Linked DNA regions of Methylomagnum ishizawai. The protein of the gene in region 1 binds, or shares a complex with, the protein of each later gene. Links are inferred from orthologs where the notes say so. Each region holds a gene or a part of one and is shown on either strand. Other genes may lie near its edges.

Region 1 (12,002 bases):
GGGTTGGGAACACCTTTTGGCCCAGCACCAAACCACGCCCGACGACGATATCTACCTACTGGTCCCCGACCGGATGATGGAGCGTTCCTTCCTGCTGACCCATAGCGACGACAAGCTGTTCTTCATGGAGGAAATCCGCGCCTGGCTGGCCGAACTCGGCGTCTTGCCGCAGGAGCATCTGGACTTCATCCCCATCGTGCTGGACGAAATGGTCGAGAATTCGCTGTACGGCGCGCCCCGCGACGGCCAGAGCCGCCCGTTCTTCATCAAGGGCACGGAACGCGCCCTGGCCGAGAACGAGCTGGTCAGGATCAATGTCGCGGTCGGCCCGGAAACCGTGGGCCTGTCCGTCACCGACAACTGGGGTACCCTGACCCCGGCGATCTTCCTCGACCATCTCACCCACACCCTGGCCGAGGGCGTCGAGGCCGGTGTCGGCGGCGCGGGCTTGTACCTGATGTGGCGTATGTCGGATTACTTGCAGGTGCGCGTCACCCCGCACCGCAGCACCCAGATCACCACGCTTTGGGACTTGAACAGGTCGCCGCAGATCGGCCTGCGTACCGGGTTCCAGTTCCTTTACCACAGCGAACACGATGAGGTCGTCAGCCATGACGCTAGCAGATTTACTTTCCATTAATCCCTTGCCTGCCAGCGAAGCGGGACTGCGTTGCTACGAGCTGATCGGTTCGGTGGACGCCCATTCGGCCCCCGCGCTCAACCAATTGCGCGGGGTCGAATCCAGCACCCGCGTGAAGCTGGATTTCATCAAGGTGGAGCGGGTCAATTCGATGGGCTTGTCCCTGCTCTTGAAGCTGTTCGAGGAATGGGAGAAGCGCGGCATCAAGATCGAGGTGGAAAATCCCAACCGCATGGTGGCGATGCTGTTCAAGATCACGGGGCTGGGCCGATTCCTGACTGCCGACGTGAAGCTGCCGTCCGAGCGTAGCGGCGGTGCCCAGCCCTCGGTGGTGAGTTCGGTGCGGGCGGCGGCCAAACCCGCCGAGGCCGCGCCCGCCGGCGGCAAGCTGAATTTCGTCGCCAGCCTGCAAGTGGGCGCGCAGTTGAGCGGCTGGTATCTGCTGAACACCTATCTGCAACGGCGCTTGCAGCGGGCGATCCATTTCGAGCAATTGCCCGCCGGGCGCGAACTGGGCCAGGAGGTGGTGGATTTGCTGTTCGCCAAGCCGTTCGAGGCATGCGCGATGATGCAGAAGCGGGGTTTCATCCCGCTGCTGCGTCCGGTCGGCGAGGCCGATGAGGTGGTGATCGTGATGCGGGCCGACGATCCCAGGACGTTGGCCGATCTGCCCGAAGCGCAGGCGGTGACGGCTTCGCAGGGGAGTTTCGTCTATGTACTGGGGCGGTTCTTGTGCGACGAGAACGGATTGGATTCCTCGCGCTTCCAGCAGCATTTCGCGGGCAACGAGATCAAGGCGCTGCAAATGCTGCTGAAGCAGCAGGCGGACGTGTTGTTCATGCTCAAGAAAACCTATTACGGGCTGTCCGGGCTGACCCGCGGCAATACCCGCGTGGTGGACGAGAGCGATACCCAGTTCGCTTTCCATTTGCTGTGTATCGATCCGGCCATCGCGGCGCAGAAGGACGACATTACCCAGACCTTCCTGAATATGGCGGAGGACGACCAGGGTCGGCAAATCCTCAAGGATATCCAGTTGGAGGGCTGGTGCGTGCCGCAGGAGGGGGAATTGGGAATGTTGATGCGGTTGTATGAGCGGTATTCGGAGTAGGGGAATATAGGCTTTGGCGGGGTTGCTATATAAAATACTGGCCCCGCCTTTTTATTTATACTACGCATAAACGCTATAAATATCTGCTCAAACCATAACCCGCGCAGTGCCTTTCAAACCGATATATATGAGAATCCCGGCCATCTAGCGCACTCCATGCCCATCAAAACAAGACTGGAATGGCTGGATGGGCTGAGGGGATGGGCCTGTATCGTGGTGTTTCTACACCACTTGGTGGGCGCTTTCCTGCTCGAATATCTACCGGAATACAAAGGCCCATGGAACTCGTTCATCACCGACGGTGGCCTCGCGGTATCTGTCTTTTTCGTGATTTCCGGTTTCGCCTTGAGCGTGAAAGGGGTTTATGGGGAGGGCGGCAGTCTGCTCGTGGCCACCACATCGAGATATTTCAGGCTGGCCATCCCGGTATTCGCTGTCTCCCTGATCGCGTTTTTGCTGATGAAGGCGCATTTGATCTTCAACAAAGACGCGGCCCGATATTTGGCCGATCTAATGCGGTGGGATGCCCGTACCTATAATTGGATCGGCGACCACTTCCACACCCAACCAAACTTCGGCGGGATGCTGACGTTTGCCTTCTACGAGTGCTTTTTCGAATATCAGCCGAAAACCAGCTATAACTCAAGTTTATGGACCATGCAGACTGAACTGCTCGGTTCATATATGCTCTATGCGTTCATCGCCATCTATAGAAGCCATGGCAAAGCCAACTGGCTTGTCGCGCTTATTCTATTGGTTTTCTTCTACCTGAAAAATCAAAAGCTAGCCTGTTTCTGGCTGGGCTATATCCTATGCGAACTCAATAAATCGCACTTCGATAAGCGCGACTTTACTTCCGTCGGGTCCGAGGTATTGGCATTCGCGATCATCGCCACCGATGGGTATATATCGACTTGGCATAGGGGGTTCGAGAACCACCCGAAAGTGATGTGCCTCATGGCGGCGAGTATCGTGCTGGCGGTGGCTTTATCCCCACGCCTCAAAGCGCTGCTTTCCTCCGGCCTTTCGCTTTTCCTGGGGAAAATATCGTTCCCCCTCTATCTGATACAGATCGTTGTCATATGCTCATGGTCGTCCTTTTTGTTGATCGCATTGCCGGGATTGGGCCTGGGAAAAGCCATAACGGCGGGTATGATATTGGTCACGACCGCCATGATATGCTTGGTCATCAGCCGGTATCTGCTTGCGGTGGAAACAATGAGCATGAGGCTCTCCAAAGCCATCGCTTTGAAATTACTTCCATAACCGTGGCGGATGCAGTCGCCCGCGTGATCCGGGCCGGGCAAAGCTACCTATCTTTATGATCACCGATCTGCCCGCCGACATTCCCGCCACCACCATCGCCGACCTTTACCGCCGAAGGTGGACCCTGGAAACCGCGTTCCAACACGTCGAAAGGCATTTCAATTCCGAGATCGAAACCCTGGCCTATCCCAAGGCCGCCCTGTTCGGATTCGCCCTGGCCCTGGTGGCCTATAACATTTCCTCGGTGATGATCTCGGCGCTGGATTGCGTCCACCCAAAGCCGGTATCCAAGGATGTTTCCGGGTATTACATTGCCCACGAGATCGCCGCCACCTTCCTCGCCCTCGTCCAGCTGGGCGAGGCCTTGGATTGGGTATCCGTCGCCGCCCGCACCCCGTCCGGGTTCGCCGCCTGGCTGCGCGAAACCGCCCGCAACGTCAATCTCCGCGCCCTGAGGAAGCATTCGAGGGGTCCCAAACAGCCAAAATCCAAGCCCCCCTACGATCCAAAGCAGCCCCATGTCTCGACTTATCAATTGCTTACGGGTAAGAAGTAGTCACTTTGAAAGGGCTGGCCCATGAACCACGCCATAACCCCGGCGATTTTTCAAGCTTATCGGCTTTCTTTGAAAAAATTGAAAAAGCGCTCATCCTCGCGCTCGTATTTGTTCACGAGATGGCGCAAAGTCGGCCTGTTGCGGGATTCGGAGAGCTTGCCCTCCAGCGAACCCAGCCGCTCCATGATGTCGCCGTAAAACTTCTCGGTTTCCCTGGATCGGAATAAACTTGAACCACGCCGTGCGGCATGGACGATACAGGAAATATCCAGCAGGGTTCTTAATGCCCGGTAATTTGGAGTTTGTAGATACCGCTCGCAACTGATATGCATATCCGCCACATGGTCGGGAACCTTTTTCCTGATCTTCCGCCTCTCTTTCATGAATTGGATTTCATAGCCACCACCCCTGACGCTCCAATCCCTGGTTTGAATATCATTTATGATATCCACGAAGAAATCATCCGCCTCTTCCCGGAACCCGGAATCGGCATGGAGCGCCGCCAAATTTTTGCCAATATCGATGGCCGCCTCGAAGTCGGGCGAGACTCCCCCCAAGGCGCTTAAACCCTCATAGCGTGCGCTGATCTCGCCGGAGCGGTTGTGGACGATCCTCTCCAAGGAGCGTTGAATCTCCAAGCGGATCGCGGCTTGGTTCTGGTGGCAGAACGCGAAGAAATCCGGGTCCGGTGCCACCGCCTCCTTGAGGGCGCGTTTGTTTTCGATGATTTTGTCGCGGATACGTTGTTGCAGGGCGGGATTCTCGCCGGGGTCCGAGGCGCGCTCGGCGATGCCCGAATAAACCGTGTCGTCCGTGAATATCAGTTTGGCGATGGCCCAATATTTCCCATCCTCGCATATATCGTACTTATCGTGGATCCCATCGTAAAAACTCAGGAGCCTGCCATCGAAGATCGGCAAGGTACTCGGCAAATAATTCAATTCTTTGATGCAGTCTTTGTCGATATAGCCGGATAAAAAATGCGTCAGCGCCCGGTCTATGAATTCGGGGACCAGTACATATTTGCGCTTGGTAGTATAGATGGATTTCCTATTATCCTTGGTCCGTTTGTCGATGCCCCGCTCGTCGAGGTCGGCGTCGGACGGGGCCGGGAAATATTTCACCGGCGCGAACGAGAGTTTCTTGGCGGCGGCGATGCGCATGGAATTGAGGGATTGCCCGTGGTCGATCTTGATGAATTCCAGATAGGTTTCCACCTCCGATTCACGCACTTCCCCATTTTCGTCCGCAGGGATCGCAAGCCCATAGTTTTGGTCCGAGAGGTCGTTTTCTTCCAGCATGATGGAAGAGAACAAAACCAGCATGAAACCCCGCTGCCCTTGAATGAAAGCTTCCTTGAACGCCATGGCCTTCGCCTGGTGTTTGGCGCGGTCGAGGATATCTCGCACCGAGCGGTATGGAACGAACTCCGACAGGATATTATTGCCGTCGCCGGTCCTGATCTTGGGCTGGAGGGGGCCGATCAAATAACGGTAGATTTCACCGGTAATGCATTCAATAAGCACCTCCTGGCGGCTCGATAGGGTTTTTTTCACCCATTTTTTGGACTCTCCGCCCCGCAAAGGGTTCTTACGGGGAATCGCGCCGAGTTGGGTGGGATTGGCGCTGGCCGTGGTTTCTCCTTCCCGGGCTTTGAAGGCGCTAAAATCCTTATGACCTTTTCCAAGCAAGGGATTTTTATTCTTACACATGGCAATGATCTCGGTTGGCTGAAACGGCATCCGAATCAATATAATACAAATTCAGCGATAGGCATGAGCCGTTCGGGCACGCTGCCCTTCAAGCCGCAAAATCCGGTCTCAGCGGCGCTGTTTGCGGGGACCGATTTAAGTAGGCTATCGCCATCGCTTTCACATGCCGCCAGGAGCAACCCCCCATGTCCGAACACAATGGCCACGGCTTCGAGAAAGGCCGCTTGCAATCCCTGAGCGATGGCGTGTTCGCCATCGTGATGACCCTCCTCGTGCTGGAAATCATCGCCGACGAGGTCACGGGGGCCGGTTCCGCCGCCGAACTCCACAAGGCGCTGCTGGAACTCTGGCCCAAGGTGCTGAGCTACGCCATCAGCTTCGCGGTGGCGGCGGTGTTCTGGATCGACCAGCACGCCGATCTCCACCACCTGACCCACACCGACAACCGCTTCCTGTGGATCAATATCTGCTTCCTGTTCTGGATTTCGCTGCTGCCGTTCTCCGCCGCCATGCTTGGCGAGCATCATCAATACGCCGTGGCCAGCATCATCTACGGTTGTAATATGATCCTGGCCTCGCTGACCCTGCACGCCAGTTGGCTCTACGCCGTCCGCAACCACCGGCTGGTCAAACCCGACCTCGGTCCCGAGGTCATCCGCCAGGCCAACCGCCGCTTGCTGGTCGGGCCGCCGTTCTATGCCCTGGGCATAGCCATCGCCTTCCACAGCCCCCATGCCAGCTATCTGGTGTATGTGCTAATGGCGGTCCTATACGTGGTGGCGGGACTCGTACCCATCCGGTGGCGGACCCGGATGCTGGGCGCGGCGGACGGCGGATGAGCGGGACCGGGCCGGTGCGGCGTCGGGATTTCCGCCAGGGCATTTCCACGCCATTGGTAGGGTGGGCATGTATTCCGTGTCCGCCGGGATAGCCCAAAAATGGTGGGCATGGGGATATGCCCACGGCTGGGCGTAAACCCAAACCAAAAATGCTCTAGCCTTAGCCTATGAACCAACACCCAGGGGACATCCATGGATATTTCGGGTCTTTCCGATTCGGGCTTGATGGGCTTGGCCCAGGCCATGAACGACAGCAAGCTGCAAGAGAAGATCGGCGCTTCGGTGATGAAGATGGCCCACGACCAAGCCAAGCAAGAGGGGCAGGACGCGCTCCAACTCATCGCCTCGGCCACGCCCTCCGGGTCGCTCGGCCATCACCTCGATGTCTGGGCTTGAGTCTGGGGGCGGGGGGCGGGCTGTTCGGGTTGGGTCCGCCCTGGCGCGGAAGGGGCCGGGCGTCCCTGCCCGGTGCTGGGTTTACGCGGCTCTGGCCGTCCTGCTCGTCCCATAGCGGGCGATCAGCCGTTCCAGCCGTGCCGGGTCGCGCAGGCAGGCGTTGAATTCGCTATCGAGGCATTGCTCGTAATGGCGGATCAACACGCTGTCGGTGGGGCGGGGCGGGGCGACCGATTTCAGCATATGCAGGACGTGGTGCAGGAAATGCCTGCGGAGTACGGAATCCTGGGGAATCAGCGGCGGGCGCGGTGCCTGGGCGGCGGCGGGCGTCTCGACCGGCGTCGGCGTCTCGACGGCGGTGGCGGTCGGCGCGACCGGGGCCGGAGGCGCGGCCACGGCCAGCGCCGCGATCCGGGCCGCGTAATCGGCCCGCAGCTTGAGCAGGCTGGCTTCGTCGCGCAGGCAGGCGTCGATGCGGCTCTGGACCAATTGCCCATAATGGCGGATCAGGACGCTATCGCCGGGGCGGGGACCGGCGACGGTCTGCGCCATCAGGGCCGTGTGCTGCATGAAGTGGCGGCGTAACACCGAATCTTCCGGCACCCAGGCCGGGCGCGGGGTGCGGACGGGTGGGGCGGCGACTGGCGCGGTTTCGGCTGGGATTGGAGCGGCGGTGGTAGCAACAAGGGGTTCCTCGACCGGCGTCGGCGCTTCGATAACGGTGGCGGTCGGCGCGACCGGGGTCGGAGGCGCGGTCACGGCCAGCGCCGCGATCCGGGCCGCGTAATCGGCCCGCAGCTTGAGCAGGCTGGCTTCGTCGCGCAGGCAGGCGTCGATGCGGCTCTGGACCAATTGCCCATGATGGCGGATCAGGACGCTATCGCCGGGGCGGGGACCGGCGACGGTCTGCGCCATCAGGGCCGTGTGCTGCATGAAATGGCGGCGCAGCACCGAATCCTCCGGCACCCAGGCCGGGCGCGGTGCCACAGTTGGTACGGCGGCGACCGGCACCACCGCCACGGCGGGAGGCTCGGCCACTTGCGCTGCGGCGGGAACGGGTTCGCTGGCCGGTGGCGGCGGTTCGGCGGTGCGGAGTTGGGAGGTGGTTGCCGGGGTTTCCGAGGCGGGTTCGGCCTGGGTTTGGAGCCGGGGCGGAATATCGGGGCGTGGCTGGTCCACCGCGTGGTGACGGGTGGATTGGGGGGACCATGCAAACTTGTATAGGAAATAAACCAGCGCTAGGACTAATAAAACGGCTATGGCGGTTAGCATATAATCATTATTAGGTGGTTGTTGTAAGGGCGGAATCCCGCAGGAGTAAAGCCAATGTTTGGCGGCAGCGGGGCTGGGACGTCTTGCCAGCGGCCCGTTTCCGGTGGTTACGGAGGGTTTCGATCAATTGGGTCCGGCATATTGGTGGTCCGATAGGTTTGGTCGTCGCCGTCCATAAACGCCTTTGTTTGAAACCCCGGCGCACGGGGTTTGCTTGGGTCGGAAGACACCCTGGATAAAAGGTCGCCAGGGTGGTTTCATCGCTATTATCTTGGGCACCCGGCCTGGGCTTGAGAGAGTGCCAAAGAGCCGATGATCTTGCAACTCTTTTCTAGCCGTGCCGGGCGGGGCGGTGGGGCCGGTTTCCATTGCGCAATCAATGCTTTAGGGCCAGGATGACCTTGAAGCCCTCGGCTTCCGCCAGGGTGGCCGCCCGCGCTCCCAGGGCTTCGATTTCCGGCTCATAGGGCAGATGCCGGTTGGCGACCAGGAACAAGCGCCCGCCCGGTTTGAGCGCCGCGAGGCCCGCCCGCACGAAGGCCCGGCCCAGCGCCGACAGCGCCGCCCGTCCCGTGTGGAACGGCGGGTTCGTCACCACGAAATCCAAGCGCGACACCGGCAAGCCCAGGGTCACGTCGGCCCAATGGAATTGCGCTGCCGGGTGTCCTTCCAGGTTGCGGCGGGCGGCGTCCAGCGCCTTGTGTTCGGATTCGAACAGGTGCAGTTCGGCGATCTGGCGCGGGCGGGCCAGGATTTCCCGGCTCAGATAGCCATAGCCCGCGCCCAGATCGGCCCCGCGCCCGGCCAGATCGTCCGGCAGGTGGCGGGCCAGGAGGCGCGAACCCAGGTCCAGCGCCTTCCAACTGAACAGGCCGGGGCGGCTCATCAAGCCGGTATCCGCGATGCCGTGCCAATCCCCGCCTTGCAACCATGTTTCCAACAGGCCGCGATCCAGCTTGGCCGGGTCTTTGCGGGCCAGGAACACCCGGCATTTGTGCTTGCTATAGGTTTCGACGCCGCCCATCAACTCGGCACAACGGCGTTCCAGCGAGGGCGCGCCCAGGTCGTTGGCGGCGCTGACGATCAAGCTGCCGCCTTCGTCCAGCAGCGCGGCGGCGCGGGCGTAGTGGTGGAGGACTTCTTCCTTGTGCTTGGTGGCGAACACGAGGCAGAGGGAGGCGGGGGAGGCGGGTTCGTCGGTGCGGACTTCGAGCCCGAGCCGGGCCAGGGCGTCGGCACCGGGCTTGTCGGTTTGGTAATAATGGACGGGGCGCGGTGGGAGCGCGTCCAGATAAGCGCCGGGCAGGGCGCGGAACACGGCGGCGGGACCGCCGCCCGCCAGGATGCCGGGATGGCGGGCGATGAAACTGTCGAGCGCGGCGGCGCGGGGATCGTGCGGGGAAGCCATGGGATACGGGTACTCGGGCGATGGGGGATGACAGGGGTTTTTCCGGTATTCTGACAGGCCATCCTGTGCCGACGCCATCCAAATTCCATTGCCAAGGAGCCTAGCCCCATGTCCAGTCCGATCCGCCTGCCGTATTTCGATGCTTTGCTCAAGCTGTTGGACGAGGGGCATCCCGTCCTGGAACAAGTGTTCGGCCGCCATGTGCATTGGGGCTATTGGCCCGAACCTAAGGCCGCGACCGGCACGCCGGAAGATTTCGCGGTAGCCGCCGAAGCTTTGTCGCGGTTGGTGTATCAGGCGGCGGGCGTGACCGATGGCATGAAGGTGTTGGATGCGGGTTGCGGCTTCGGCGGCACCACGGCCAGCTTGAACGCCAATTTCGAACGCATGGCCCTGGCCGGGCTGAATATCGATCCGCGCCAACTCGAAAGGGCCGGGAGCCGCATCGTGGCCCGGCCCGGCAACACGCTGGAATGGATCGAGGGCGATGCTTGCGCCCTGCCGTTCGAGGATGCCAGTTTGGATGCGGTGCTGGCGGTGGAGTGTATTTTCCACTTCCCGAGCCGGGAACGATTCTTCCGGGAGGCTTTCCGGGTGTTGAAGCCGGGCGGACGGCTGGCCTTGTCGGATTTCCTGCCGACGGCGGGTTTGAAGCCGTTCATGGGCTTGGCGGGGATGTGGCCCGCGACCTTGGGGTTTTATGGGCGTTGCGATTTCCGCCATGGATTGGAGGATTACCGCCGGTTGGCGCAAGGAACCGGGTTCGCCGTAAGCGTGGAGCGGGATATTACCGGGGAGACCCTGCCGACCTACGATTTCATCCGCAAGCTGGCCAAAGAGTTCACCCTGCCCAGCGTGTCGGCGGCGGCGGAGACTTTGTTCGCCGAATGGGCCAGCCGCTTGGGGGTATTGCGGTATGCGGTGCTGGGGTTCGAGAAGGCGGGTGGATAAGCCGCTCCAACGGGCGGTGGGATGTTCCGCCGTGCCGCATCCCGCTGCGGGACACCCAGCATTTCACAGCCAAACCCCCGCCGAACCGCTAGAATATCCCGCCTCGCATCCCAGCCCCCGATGGGGCGGCTCCCCAAGCGTTCCGCGCCGGTCCCTCCTTCCATCCACATCCGCTATCGCAATGAACTGGAACGAATTCTTCTCCATGGGCGGCTACGCCCTCTATGTCTGGACCTCCTATGGCCTAATGGCCGTGATCCTGGTCCTCAATCTGCTGGCACCCCTCAAACGCCATGCCGAGGTGCTGAAAACCATCGCCCGCCGCCTGAAACAAGAAGCGCAACGGAGGCCGTCATGATGACCCCGCGCCAAAAACGCATGACCGTGGTGGGGCTGATCCTGGTGGGCGTCAGCGTCGCCGCCTTCCTGGCCCTGACCGCGTTCCAGAAGAACCTCTTGTATTTCTACACGCCCAGCCAGGTCGCCGCCGGGGAAGCGCCGAAGGGCTATCCGTTCCGGGTCGGCGGGCTGGTGGTGCCGGGCACGGTGCAGCGCGAGGCCAACGGCACTACCGTCCATTTCACCCTCAGCGACGGTGGCCCGGCCACGGTGCAGGTGGTCTACACCGGCATCCTGCCGGATTTGTTCCGTGAAGGGCAGGGCATCATCTCCATCGGCCAGCTCAACCCGGCGGGCGTGTTCGAGGCCGGCGAAGTCCTCGCCAAGCACGACGAGAACTATATGCCGCCCGAAGTCGCCGATTCCCTCAAACACAACGGCCAAGCGCCCATCGACTACTCAGGGTGGAAGAAATGAGCCCCGAACTCGGACATCTGGCTTTGATCCTGGCCTTGCTGACCGCGCTGATGCAAGCGACCTATCCCTTGCTGGGCGCGGCGCGGCGCATTCCCGCCTGGATGGCGGTCGGACCCGCCGCCGGGAGGGCGCAATTCCTGTTCCTGGCGGTGTCGTTCGGCTGTCTGGTGGCGGCATTCGTCAACCATGATTTTTCGGTCCTGTACGTGGCCCAGCATTCCAATAGCAGCCTGCCCTTGTATTACCGCATCTCGGCCACCTGGGGGGCGCACGAAGGCTCCATGCTGTTGTGGGCCTTGATCCTGGGCTTGTGGACGGTGATGGTGACGGGGTTCAGCCGGGGCTTGTCGCTGGAATTCCAGGCGCGGGTTTTGGGCGTGATGGGGCTGGTGAGCGTCGGGATTTTGCTGTTCATCCTGCTGACCTCGAATCCATTCGAGCGCATCGTCCCGGCCCCCGCCGACGGCAACGACCTCAATCCCTTGTTGCAAGATTTCGGTATGACCATCCATCCGCCCATGCTGTACATGGGCTATGTGGGTTTGTCGGTGGCGTTCGCCTTCGCCATTGCGGCCTTGCTGGGCGGCTCGCTAGATTCGGCCTGGGCGCGGTGGTCGCGGCCCTGGACCTTGATCGCCTGGGTGTTCCTGACGGCGGGTATCGTGCTGGGTTCGTGGTGGGCGTATTACGAACTGGGTTGGGGCGGTTGGTGGTTCTGGGACCCGGTGGAAAACGCTTCGTTCATGCCTTGGCTGGTGGCGACGGCCTTGCTGCATTCCCTGGCCGTGACCGAGAAGCGCGGCGCGTTCAAAGCCTGGACGGTATTGCTGGCGATCTTCGCCTTTTCCTTGAGTTTGCTGGGGACGTTCCTGGTGCGCTCGGGTGTGCTGACTTCGGTCCATGCCTTTGCCTCCGATCCGGCGCGGGGCTTGTTCATCCTGGTGTTGCTGGCCCTGGTGGTAGGCGGTTCCTTGCTGTTGTACGGGTTACGCGCCCCGGCTATCCGCGATACCGCCCAATTCGGCTTCGTCTCCA
Region 2 (12,235 bases), 4.0 Mb from region 1 along the record:
AGCGGTAAAACCAGCCTGCTCCGCATCCTGGCCGGGCTGAGTCCCCCGCACGAAGGCGAAGTGCGCTGGCGCGGCACCCGCATCGCCCACCGGCGCGCGGCCTTCTTGGCGGAAATCGGCTATCTCGGCCATCATCTGGGCTTGAAAGCCGAACTCTCGGTAGGCGAAAACCTGCGTTTCGCCTTCGCCCTGAACGGCTTGGACCTGGACCCGCAAAAACTGGAGCAAGCCCTGGACCAAGTGGGCCTCCTGGACCGGATGGATTTGCCGGTCCGCGCCCTCTCCGCCGGGCAGCGGCAGCGGGTGGCGCTGGCCCGGCTGGTGTCGTCCCCGGCGGCGTTGTGGATACTCGACGAACCGTTCACCGCGCTGGATGTCGGCGGCATCGCCCTAGTCCAGCGCCTGCTCGAACACCATGCCGCCCGCGGCGGCCTCGCGGTCCTCACTTCCCATCAAGCGGTCGAGCTACGCGGCGGCTTGGTCAAACTGACCTTGGCATGAACGAACTTCTCCGCGCCTTCCTGGCCCTGCTACAGCGGGATTTGCTCCTGGCGTTCCGGCACCGGGGTGAATTGGTCAATCCCTTGCTGTTCTTCATGATCGTGGTGACGCTGTTCCCTTTGGGCGTCAGCCCGGAGGAAGCCTTGCTGCGCAAAATCGCGCCGGGCGTGATCTGGATCGCGGCCCTGTTGGCGGCGCTGTTCTCGCTGGAAAACATGTTCCGCTCCGATTTCGACGACGGCGCTCTGGAGCAAATCGCCCTCAGCCCGCATCCCTTGGCGGTGCTGGTGCTGGCCAAGGTGTTGGCGCATTGGCTGGTGAGCGGCCTGCCCATGTTGCTGATGGCCCCGCTGTTGGCGCTGTTCCTGGCCCTGCCCACTCCGGCGGTTTACGCCCTGGAAATCACCCTCCTGGTCGGCACGCCGTTGTTGAGCTTGATCGGGGCCATCGGCGTGGCTTTGACAGTGGGCCTCAGGCGCGGCGGGGTGTTGCTGACCTTGTTGGTGCTGCCCTTGTATATCCCGGTCCTGATTTTCGCCACCAATGCCGTCGCCGCCGCCGCCGCCGGGATGCCGGTGGAGGGGCAGCTTTATTTCCTGGGCGCTTTGCTGGTCTTGGCGCTCACCCTTGCGCCGCTGGCGACCGCCGCCGCGCTGCGCATCAGCCTGAGTTGACACCATGTGGAACACTATCTGGTTGTTTTTCCATAAACTGGCCTCGCCCAAGCATTTCTACCGCATCTCCGGGAAACTCGTCCCCTGGTTGGGCGGCATCACCTTGATCTTCATGCTGGCGGGGCTTTATCTCGGCCTGTTCGTGGCCCCGCCCGATTACCAGCAGGGACAGAGCTATCGCATCATGTTCGTGCATGTGCCGAGCGCCTGGATGTCGATGTTCATCTATACCTTCATGGCGGTCCTGAGCGCCATCCACCTGATTTGGAACATCAAGCTGGCCGATGTGATGGTGCGCGGCTCGGCGGCCCTGGGGGCGTCGTTCACCTTCCTGGCCTTGGTGACGGGTTCCCTATGGGGCAAGCCGATGTGGGGGGCGTGGTGGGTATGGGATGCGCGGCTGACTTCGGAGCTGATCCTCCTGTTCTTGTACCTGGGTTATATCGCCCTGGTTTCGGCCATCGAGGAGCCGCGTTCGGCGGCGCGGGCCGGGGGGGTGTTGATCCTGGTCGGCGTGGTGAACATCCCGATCATCCATTATTCGGTGGAATGGTGGAACACCTTGCACCAAGGCCCGACCGTGACCAAATTTGACAAGCCCTCCATCCATCCCAGCATGTTGTGGCCCTTGTTGCTGATGGCGCTGGCGTTCCAGTTCTACTATTTCACGGTGGCGCTGATGCGGGCCAGGGCCGAGGTGCTGGACCGGGAGCGGCGCAGCGCCTGGGCGCAGGACGTGGTGGAAGGTGCATAAAAAAAACCCGGTGGGGCGAACCCACCGGGTTTTTTTAAATCTTTCGCGCGGGGCGAACGATTACTTCATGGCGCCTTTACGGAAGCCGCGGTCCAGCTTGTCGTTGATCGCCTGTTCAGCGCGTTGAGCGGCGGCAGCGGCCTTGTTGGCGGCGGCTTCAGCAGCTTGGGCGGAGGACAGCGCTTCGTCGGCGGTGCTCTTCACGGAGGAAATTTCAGCCTTCAAGCCATCAACCTGGGTTTGCAGGTTGGTGATGTCGGACTTGCTGGCGCAGCCCACGGTCAGGCCGGCAGACAACAAAACTGCGGTCAACTTGATTGCTTTCATCATTGCTTCTTTCCTTTTTATTGGATTGGAAAATTTTACGGGACATCGCCGCCCGATAAGGCGACGAATGCCACTCAAGTTTTAGTTTGCCGGGAATCCGGCGCTCTTGCCACCATTATTTTTGCACAACTTAGCCAATTTTCACCAGCATGGCCCCGGTCCGGCCCGGTACCAGGGCGCGACTTCGCTGGCATGTCCTGGATGGCGGTAGTGTGGCGGCTCGCCGGAAAGGCCGATAGGCCAAAGATTACGGGCGGATCAGGCCCTATTGGACGGGGATTCCGGCTCCGTGGCGTGAAGTCCGGCCTGAAGTTAGGTGGCCCATCGTCGCGGGCTGGGTAGCAGTTTATTTCTTGACATTCCCAGGAGATTGCGCCCTTCCGCGTGACATCCCGCCACCGGCCAGCCCGGATTGCCCGGCCCGTTTCCGCGGTAAACTATCCCGGTCGCTTCAGCCAGCTCATCAGGATTACCTCCATGCAGATCGAAACCCGCAAAACCACACCTTATTCGGATCAAAAGCCTGGTACTTCGGGCTTGCGCAAAAAGGTCAAAGTCTTTACGCAGGAGAACTATCTAGAGAACTTCGTGCAATCGGTGTTCGATACCCTGGGTGATGTCGCCGGCCAGACCCTGGTGCTGGGCGGCGACGGACGCTATTTCAACCGCCAGGCCGCACAGACCATCATTAAGATGGCGGCGGCCAATGGCGTGGGACGGTTGTTGGTGGGGCAGGGTGGCCTGCTCTCGACCCCGGCGGCGTCCTGCCTGATTCGCAAATACAAAGCCCATGGCGGTTTCGTGCTGTCGGCCAGCCATAACCCCGGCGGTCCCGACGAGGATTTCGGTATCAAGTACAACGGCATCAACGGCGGCCCGGCCCCGGAAAGCCTCACCAACGCCGTCTATGCCCGCAGCCAGGCCATCACCGAATACAAGATCGCCGCGATCCCCGACCTGGACCTCGATACCTTGGGCGAAACCGCACTCGACGGCATAACCGTGGCCGTGGTCGATCCGGTCGGCGACTATGCCCAGTTGATGGAGCACCTGTTCGATTTCAGCCTGATCAAATCGGCCCTGACCACCGGGGCCATCAGCCTGTGTTTCGACGCCATGCATGCGATCACCGGCCCCTACGCCAAGCGCATCCTGGAAGACCGCCTGGGCGCGATGCCCGGCTCCGTGATAAACGGCGTGCCCTTGGAAGATTTCGGTGGTGGCCATCCCGACCCCAATTTGGTCTATGCCCACGAATTGGCGGCGCTCATGTATGGTCCTGGTGCCCCGACCCTGGGCGCGGCCTCGGACGGCGACGGCGACCGCAACATGATCATGGGCAGCAAGTTCTTCGTGACGCCCAGCGACAGCGTGGCGGTGATGGCGGCCAACGCCCATCTGCTGCCGGGCTATAAATCCGGCCTGCGCGGCGTGGCCCGCTCCATGCCGACCAGCCAGGCCGTGGACCGGGTGGCGGCGGCGATGGGTATCGATTGCTACGAAACCCCGACCGGCTGGAAATTCTTCGGCAACCTGTTGGATGCCCGCAAGATCACCTTGTGCGGCGAGGAAAGCTTCGGCACCGGCTCCGACCATGTGCGCGAGAAGGACGGGCTGTGGGCGGTGCTGTTCTGGCTGAATTTGGTGGCGGTGCGCAAGCAATCGGTGGCCGATATCGTCAAGGAGCATTGGAAGAAGTTCGGGCGCGATTATTATTCCCGCCACGACTACGAAGGCATGGATTTGGCGGCGGGCGAAGGCGTCATGGCCCATCTGCGCGGGCAATTGCCGGACCTGCCGGGGCGGAGCTTTGGGGCTTATAAGGTCGCCTTCGCCGACGACTTCAGCTACACCGATCCGGTGGACGGCAGCGTCAGCGATAAGCAGGGTATCCGCATCGGCTTCGATAACGGCTCGCGCATGGTCTTCCGCCTGTCCGGCACCGGCACCGAGGGCGCGACCTTGCGTATCTACCTGGAACGCTATGAACGCGACCCGGCGCTGCACAATCAGGATACCCAGGTGTTCCTGGCGGATTTGATCGCCCTGGCCGAGCAATTGGGTGGTGTGAAGCAGCGTTCGGGGATGGTGGCGCCTACGGTCATCACCTGAAGCGCGGTCGGTTCGGATTGAAAAAAAGCCCGGCAGGTTGTTATGGCCCACCGGGCTTTTCCTTATCCACCGCTAAGCCGCCCTATCGCGATTTCTCCACCCACCGCTGCGCCATCCGCGCATAGTCCTCCAGGCCCAAGGTCTCCGCCCGCGCATTGGGGTCGATCCCCATGGCCTCGATCTCGCGTTCCTCGAACAAAGTCTTGACCGAGTTCCGCAAGGTCTTGCGGCGTTGGGAAAATGCCGTGGCGACCACTTTGCCCAGCACTTGGGGGTCCACTTCGACCGGCGGCGTCGCATGGGGCATCAGCCGCACGATGGCGGACACCACCTTGGGCCGGGGATGGAAGCTTTCCGGGGGGACTTCGAACAGTTTCTCGGCCCGACAGTGATAACCGGCCATGATGCTCAAGCGGCCATAGTCGGCGGAACCGGGCTCGGCGGCCAGCCGGTCCACCACCTCGTTTTGCAGCATGAAGTGCATATCGTGGATGCCCTCCACCTGCCCGAATAGATGGAACATCAAGGGCGTCGAGATGTTGTAGGGCAGGTTGCCGACCACACGCAACTTTTCGTTCCCTTCCCGCAGGCCGCGGAAATCGAAGCGCAGGGCGTCGGCGCTGTGGAGCCGGAACCTGGGATCGGCGGCGAATTTGCGGCGCAGCCCCTCGGCCAGGTCGCGGTCGATTTCCACGGCGTCCAGGCGGCGGCAATTCGGCAACAGGCTTTGGGTCATCGCGCCTTCGCCCGGTCCGATTTCGACCAGATGCTCCTCCAGGCCCGGCGCAATCGCCATGAGGATACGATGGACCACGGCGGTGTCGCGGAGGAAGTTCTGGCCGAAGCGCTTGCGGGGGATATGGCTCATCGAAGTCGAATAGCGTGGGGGATGGAAGGAGGATTCAGCGGCGGGCGGCCTGCATGGCGATGGCGGTGTCGAGGGCGGCTTCGAGGCTGCCGGCATCGGCCCGGCCACTCCCGGCCAGATCGAGCGCCGTGCCATGATCGACCGAGGTGCGGATGATGGGCAAGCCCAAGGTGATGTTCACCGCCCGGCCAAAGCCCAGGTGCTTCAGCACCGGCAAGCCCTGGTCGTGGTACATCGCTAGCACGGCGTCGGTTTCCGCCAAGTATTTCGGCAAGAACACGGTGTCGGCGGGCAGGGGACCGGACAAGTCCATGCCTTCCGCCCGCAATCGTGCCAGCACCGGCTCGATGGTGTCGATTTCCTCGCGGCCCAGGTGCCCGCCCTCGCCCGCATGGGGATTGAGGCCGCACACCAGGATGCGCGGCGCGGCGATGCCGAAATGGGTCCGCAAATCCCCGTGCAGCACCCGCAGCACGGTTTCCAGGCGGTCGCGGGTGATGGCGCGGCTGACCTCGCCCAGGGGTAGATGGGTGGTCGCCAAGGCCACGCGCAGCCCCGGCGCGGCCAGCATCATGACCGGCTCGCCGCCGGTGATGGCGGCGATGAATTCGGTATGGCCGGTGAAGCCGATCCCGGCTTGGTTGATGACACCCTTGTGGACCGGGCCGGTGATCAGCGCGTCGAAATGCCCGGCCAGACAGGCGCGGCTGCCGTGGTCGATGAGGTCCAGCACATGGGCGGCATTGGCGGGATCGAGCTGGCCGGGCACGACCGGGGCGGCGGTGGGGAACGGCCAGATATTGAGCGTGCCGGGCCGGTGGGTTTCCAATGCGCTATCCGGGCCGATGGTTTCCAGGCGCAAGGGCTGCCCGAGTTGCGCCGCCCGCGCCGCCAACACGCCGGGGTCGCCGACCACCGCGAGGGCGCAGGGCCACGCCTGTTGCGCCACGGCCACGCAGAGGTCGGGACCGATCCCGGCGGGTTCCCCGGCGCTGAGCAGGAGCCGCGGCCTCATCGCAGCGTCTCGGGGACGTAGGCACTGGGCGAAGTCTGATCGTCGAGCCGGATTTCGACATAGGCCTCGTCGCGGATGCGGCGCATCCACAATTCGGTTTCCTCCTCCACCTTGCGCTTGAAGATTTCGTCGCGGGCCTGTTTCTTGAGCAGTTCGCCGGTATCCTGGGATTCCTCGCGCCCCAAAACCTGGATCAAATGCCAGCCGAATTGGCTTTGCACCGGCTCGCTGATCTGGTTCACCGCAAGATGGTTCATAGCTTCTTCGAATTCCGCCACCAAGGCCCCCGGCTGCACCCAGCCCAGGTCGCCGCCCTTGACCGCCGAGCCTTTATCGTCGGAATGGCCGCGGGCCAGGGTGGCGAAATCGTCGCCGGCCTCGATGCGGGCGCGCAGTGCCAGCAGCTTGTTGCTGGCGTCCTCGTCGGTCAGCACCTCGTTGGTCCTGATGAGGATATGGCGTACATGGGTCTTGGTGATGTGTTCGCCGCCCGCGCCCTTGACACTCAACAGCTTGATGATATGGAAACCGCTGGGACTGCGGATCGGGTCGGCGATTTCGCCCTCGTGCATCTTGGGCACCTGCTCGGTGAACAGGCTGGGGAGCTGTCCCAGCTTGCGCCAGCCCAGTTCGCCGCCGTTCAGGGCTTCGCTGGAGTCCGAGGCGGTCATCGAGGCTTGCTTGAAGTCCAAGCCGCCGCGCAGGTCCTGGACCAGTTTCTCGGCCCGTTCCCGCGCCTTCTGCACCTCGGTGGGGGAAGCGGCCTGGGGGGTGGCGATGAGGATATGTCCCAGCAGGTATTCGCTGTCCTGCCCGGCGCTGGATTCGCCCCGCGCCGCCAGCCATTGTTCCACCTCGCGGTCGCTGATCTTGATCTGGCTGTTGACCTGGCTGGCCCTGAGGCGCTGGACCGTGATCTCGCCGCGGATTTGCTCGATGAAATCGGCGTATTCCACGCCCTCCTGGCGCAGCGAGCTACGCAGTTCGTCCGGGGTCATCTTGTTGCGCTGGGCGATTTGCTGCACGGCTTGGCGCAGGGTTTCGTCGTCCACCCGGATGCCCATCTTCTCGGCCAGATGGAGCTGGATTTTCTCGACGATGAGCCGTTCCAGCACCTGCCGGGCCAGGATCGAATCCGGCGGCAACCGGGTATCGCTACGGCTGGCCAGGTTGTGCTTGATCTCGGCGAGTTTCCTATCCAACTCGCTTTCCAGCACCACGTCGTCCTCCACCACCGCCACGATGCGGTCCAGGGAGGTATCGGCCCAGGCCGGGCCGGACAACCACCCCGCCCACAGGGCGAATCCTAGACCGCAGAGATATAGGATTATCGATCCGCGCTTGCATTGCATAAAGGGAGATACCGGAAAACTTGGGGATTAATAATTCTGGAGGATTTCATCGGGCATGCGATAGCCGCTGATCTGGTAGCGCATGAATTCGTCGATGGAATCGCCCAACGAGGCCAGCCCTTTCAATTCCAGCTGGACATAGACGCCATTATTGGCCTGGGTTTGCCCGGAGGAGGATTGGAAGTTATTGATATTGCGGTAGGCGATGAGGCTGAAACGCCAGCAGCAGGTTTCACGCTGGAAGCCCGCGAAGGTTTGCAGGGTCAAATTGTCCACGAGCGAATACTGCCAGCGCCCCAGGACATGCCAACCTTGGGCAACGGGTAGCCGCAGGGAAATATCGGTCAGGTCGATACAGGGGTTGGGATTGACATATTGGTCACTGCCGGTGCCCAAAAGACTGGGTTCACAGGTCAGTGTACTCTGGTTCCTGCGATAACGATAGGCGATATTGAGCAGGGTATTCTGCCGGTCGTTATATTGCAGGGCCGCGATGCCCCGGTCGATCTGGTTTTCATAAGGATTCCATTGTCCGCCGGTATGCACGCTCCAGTTTTCCGTCAGCATGGCGGAGAAGTCGGCGATCAGGTTGGAACTTTTCTGCGATTGGTAGGTCGAGGGTGCCCCCTGCAAAGTCACCCGCCGGTTCGAGAGGTAATAGGCGCTGCCCACGCTGGCCGTCAGCCGGTCCCGGCCTGTGGCCTGGTCGATGAACCGGGTGGTCAGGGCCAGGCTGAACTGGTTGGTGTCGCCGACCCGGTCGCCACCCGTGAAACGGTTTTCGCGGAACAACTGGTAGAAGGTGAAGTCGTAGGCCGAGGAATCGAAGGCCGGGGCGTCGGCCTGGTCGACATAGGGGATATAGTTGTAGAACAGCCGTGGTTCGAAGGACTGGGTCAAGGCTTTTCCTCCCAGGTCGAATTCTCGCTCGAAATACATTCCGCTATCGATGGAGGTGATCGGCACTGTGAAATTCACGGAATCCTTGGCCTGGGTATTGTTCGATTCCGCCCAATACTCGGGGCTTTGCAACCAATACTGGTTGTTCTGCAAGGTGAAGCTGGGGGTGATATAACCCGCCGCGCCCTGGAAGGGATAGAATATCTTGGGTTGCAGCCGGAGTCTTTGGCCGGTGGTACGGTCGATGCCGGAATTCTGGAAGCTATCCAGTTGGACCAGGCTTTGGAATTGCAGCCCGGTGTTGGCGATCCCGGTGCCGTAGTTGAACGCCAATTGCGGCAGGTGGAAATAGGGCCGGGCATTCTTGGCGACGGTGGGGTCGATGGTCTCGAAATAATCGATTTGGGTCCGCAGGGAATACGAATCCCCCTGGTAGAGCATATAGCCGACGCTGGGGATATTGCTGCGGTTGTTGATATTGAAGGTGGAGCCGAGTTGCCCGAGATAGGAATAATCCGAGACGTAGTTGGCGCTGACGTGGCTGCTGAGGTTTTGGCTGAACCGGGTGTCGTTCAATACCGTGGCCTGGCCGCGGGTGGTGCCGGTCAGGTCGTCGTGGGGCACGATATCCAGTTCCACCATGCCCCGCGTGGCTTCGGTGAGATAGCGGAACTGGTTCTTCAACTGGATGCCGCGGTTGGAGAAATAGCGGGGGATGAAGGTGTAATCGTAATTGGGTGCCAGGTTGAAATAATAGGGGACCGAGAAGTTGAAGCCGGAATAGCGGCTATAGCCCAGCGAAGGGACCAGCAGGCCGGATTGGCGGCGGTTGTCGGTGGGGAAGGTCATGTAGGGCGTGTAGAACACCGGCACGTCCTTGAACTCGAACCAGGCGTTCTGGGCCCGGCCCACGCCGGTTTCCTTGTTGATCTTGAGGTCCGAGGCGTGCATCAACCAATCGTGGTTGCCGTTCGGGCAGGTGGTGTAGGTGACGGTTTCGTAGCGCGACAAGGTGTCGCTGTCGAGATGGGTCAGGCGGGCCGCGCCGCGGGCCGGTACCTGGGGCAGCACGAATTGCGAGTTGCGGAACACGCCGCGGTCGGTATCGCTGTCCATGAAGCCGGTGTCGCTGGACAGGGCCAAGCCCTTTTGCATGATCAGCACATTGCCATGGGCGTTGAAGGCGTTGGTCTTCACGTCGCGGGTGGCGAAATCGGCCCAGAGTTTCTGGTCGGCCTGGACCATCTCGACGCCGCCGGCGAAATTGGCGATCTCGCCGTCCAACATCTCGAAATAATTGGACTGGATTTCCAGCGGAGCCTTGTCCCGCGCCAGTTTTTCCTCGGGAGTGAGCAGGAATTCGCTCATGGGCATGAGCCGTGCCCGGTTTGCGCACATGTTTTTCCAGGGATCGACCGGGAACTGGCTGACGATGCGTTCGAGCCGCCGTTCGTCCTCGCGGGTGAGGGTGGTGGCTTCGGCCCAGTTCTCGACCTGCCCGCTGGTGGCGTCCACCACGCGGGCCGCGCCGCGGGGGTCCGGGCCTTCCAGCGAGCAATCCCAGCCTTTGTCGGCGGCTTCCTCGGCCTGGGACGGCAAACAGGTCCAGCCGGGCTGGCGGGGTTTGCTGGCGGCTTGCTCGGCGAGCGGGGCGTTGGCCGGGGGCGCGGCCCGCAGGGCCAGGGGAATCCGTTTCAGGGCGGAAGGGACCGCTTGGGTGACCGGCGCGGGCGCGGTGGCGGGAACCGGGATGACCGCGCGGGCTGGCGCTGGGACCGGGGATTCGGGCGGATTCGGGGGTGGCGCGGCCACGGCGGGTGGCACCGTCGGGGCGGCGGGGGCGGCGCGGTGCGGCGTTTCCGCCTGGAGCGGAGCGGGTTCGGGTTGACTGGGGGCCGCTGTCGGGGGTTCGGGTTGGACGGGCGCGGCCGGGGCCATGGGTTCGTGGCGGAGCGGTTGTGGTTGGGCCTGTACCGGGGGGGGGCGGGCTGGCGCGGGGCGGGGGGCGATACGCTGGGCGGGGTTGTGGGGGCCGCATCGGTTCCGCCTTGCGGGAGGGGTGTTTTCTTTTTGGCGCCGCACACCCATTGGTTATCCGGGCCGGGGGCGCAGTTCCAATCCGCCGCCGCGGCCCAGGCGGACGGCGGTACCACGCCTAAACAAAGGGCCATCGCCAAGCGGCTGCGCGTGAGGTGAATCGGAAAAACCATGCTCTGCGGGAATAATGATCGCCGACGGATTCGCCGTGAGTAGTAGGCCACCCTGGCCGATCCGGGTCGGAGCGCGTGGGGTTCCTGGTTCGGAGTTATCGTCGGGATAGTCTTTATGGTGAAATATCCCGCTTGTTCCCGACAATTCTACCGTATCGTCGGTCCCCGTTAAGCTTTTTTCATCAGCCCACCATCGCCCATGCCCGCACCGGACACACGCCTCGCCCATTTGCTCGCTTGGCTGGGGGACGACCTCGGCCATACCGTCGCCGGGATCGAACCCGCCTCCCAGGACGCCAGTTTCCGCCGCTATTTCCGGGCCAGGATCGGCGCGGACAGCTATATCGTCATGGACGCGCCGCCGCCGCGCGAGAATGTACGGCCCTTCCTCAAGGTGGCCGAACTATTGCGCGGGGCCGGGGTGCGAACCCCCGTGGTCCATGCCGCCGATCCCGAACGGGGGTTTTTGCTGCTGGGGGATTTCGGCACCCAGTGCTATCTCGACCGCCTCGATGCCGATAGCGCCGACGCGCTCTACGCCGACGCCCTCGCCAGCCTGGCGCGGCTGCAAACCGGCGTGGACCCGGCCCGCGCCGGTTTGCCCGCCTATGGTGAAAAGCTCTTGCGTACCGAATTGGGCATTTTCCGCGAGTGGTTCCTGGGCGGATTGCTGCGTCTGGAACCGGACGCCGCCGAAGCCGCCGCCTTGGACCGGGCGGGCGATGCCCTGGTCGCTTCGGCGCTGGAACAACCCCAGGTCTGCGTCCACCGCGATTACCACTCGCGCAATCTGATGGTGGTCGCGACGGCCAATCCGGGCGTTTTGGATTTCCAGGATGCCGTGATCGGACCCATCACCTACGATCTGGTCTCGCTGCTGCGCGATTGCTATATCGCCTGGCCGTCGGCGCGGGTGGAAGCCTGGATGGCGGGCTACCGCGAGACCCTGTGCGGATTGGGCTTGCTGCAAGAGGGCGATACCGCCCGCTTCCGCCGCTGGTTCGATCTGATGGGGATGCAGCGCCATTTGAAAGCCGCCGGGATTTTCGCCCGGCTGTGGCTCAGGGATGGCAGGCCCGGTTATCTCAAGGATATCCCGCGCACCTTGGGCTATGTGGTCGAGGCGGGCGCGGCCTATCCCGAATTCCGCGATTTCCTGGCTTTCCTGAACGGTCGGGCCTTGCCCCGTTTCGCGGCGGAGGTCCGGCTATGAAGGCGATGATCCTGGCGGCGGGCCGGGGCGAGCGCCTGCGCCCCTTGACCGACCACACCCCCAAGCCCTTGCTCCAGGCCGGTGGACGGCCTTTGATCGAGCATTTGATCCTGGCCCTGGTGGCGGGCGGCTATACCGATATCGTGGTGAACACCGCCCATCTCGGCGCGATGATTGAACGGCATCTCGGCGACGGCGAGCGCCTGGGCGCGCAACTGGCCTATTCGCGGGAAACCGAAGCCCTCGAAACCGGCGGCGGTATCCGCCAAGCTTTGCCGCTCCTGGGCGATGGACCCTTCCTGGTGGTGA

What was found.
Region 2: the proteins of ccmD (region 1) and B9N93_RS20655 are in contact, whole or in part, in a solved structure (PDB 8CE8), measured with the Escherichia coli proteins. The link is inferred for Methylomagnum ishizawai from one-to-one orthologs.

Annotation. Positions count from the first base shown.
Region 1 is NZ_FXAM01000001.1:542,504-554,505, forward strand. Bases 9,160-11,920 are described here. They hold ccmD (heme exporter protein CcmD), read left to right. Parts: upstream 9,160-10,332; coding sequence 10,333-10,509; downstream 10,510-11,920. Other genes in these bases: B9N93_RS02355 (class I SAM-dependent methyltransferase), read right to left, coding at 9,160-9,200; B9N93_RS02360 (class I SAM-dependent methyltransferase), read left to right, coding at 9,309-10,151; ccmE (cytochrome c maturation protein CcmE), read left to right, coding at 10,506-10,967; B9N93_RS02375 (heme lyase CcmF/NrfE family subunit), read left to right, coding at 10,964-11,920. Outside these bases: B9N93_RS02315 (SpoIIE family protein phosphatase), read left to right, coding at 1-640; B9N93_RS02320 (PhnD/SsuA/transferrin family substrate-binding protein), read left to right, coding at 612-1,751; B9N93_RS02325 (acyltransferase family protein), read left to right, coding at 1,908-3,017; B9N93_RS02330 (transposase), read left to right, coding at 3,073-3,573; B9N93_RS02335 (hypothetical protein), read right to left, coding at 3,630-5,285; B9N93_RS02340 (TMEM175 family protein), read left to right, coding at 5,471-6,124; B9N93_RS02345 (YjfB family protein), read left to right, coding at 6,317-6,520; B9N93_RS02350 (hypothetical protein), read right to left, coding at 6,602-7,699; more of B9N93_RS02355, read right to left, coding at 8,169-9,159; more of B9N93_RS02375, read left to right, coding at 11,921-12,002. UniProt on the Escherichia coli protein: Required for the export of heme to the periplasm for the biogenesis of c-type cytochromes.
Region 2 is NZ_FXAM01000001.1:4,579,443-4,591,677, reverse strand. What follows is about bases 61-3,054. They hold B9N93_RS20655 (heme ABC transporter permease), read left to right. Parts: upstream 61-1,179; coding sequence 1,180-1,929; downstream 1,930-3,054. Other genes in these bases: B9N93_RS20645 (alpha-D-glucose phosphate-specific phosphoglucomutase), read left to right, coding at 2,734-3,054; B9N93_RS20650 (Lpp/OprI family alanine-zipper lipoprotein), read right to left, coding at 1,990-2,259; ccmB (heme exporter protein CcmB), read left to right, coding at 498-1,175; ccmA (cytochrome c biogenesis heme-transporting ATPase CcmA), read left to right, coding at 61-501. Outside these bases: more of ccmA, read left to right, coding at 1-60; more of B9N93_RS20645, read left to right, coding at 3,055-4,368; 16S rRNA (adenine(1518)-N(6)/adenine(1519)-N(6))-dimethyltransferase RsmA, read right to left, coding at 4,451-5,236; 4-hydroxythreonine-4-phosphate dehydrogenase PdxA, read right to left, coding at 5,271-6,251; B9N93_RS20630 (peptidylprolyl isomerase), read right to left, coding at 6,248-7,603; LPS assembly protein LptD, read right to left, coding at 7,631-10,441; B9N93_RS20620 (aminoglycoside phosphotransferase family protein), read left to right, coding at 10,913-11,926; N-acetylmuramate alpha-1-phosphate uridylyltransferase MurU, read left to right, coding at 11,923-12,235. UniProt on the Escherichia coli protein: Required for the export of heme to the periplasm for the biogenesis of c-type cytochromes.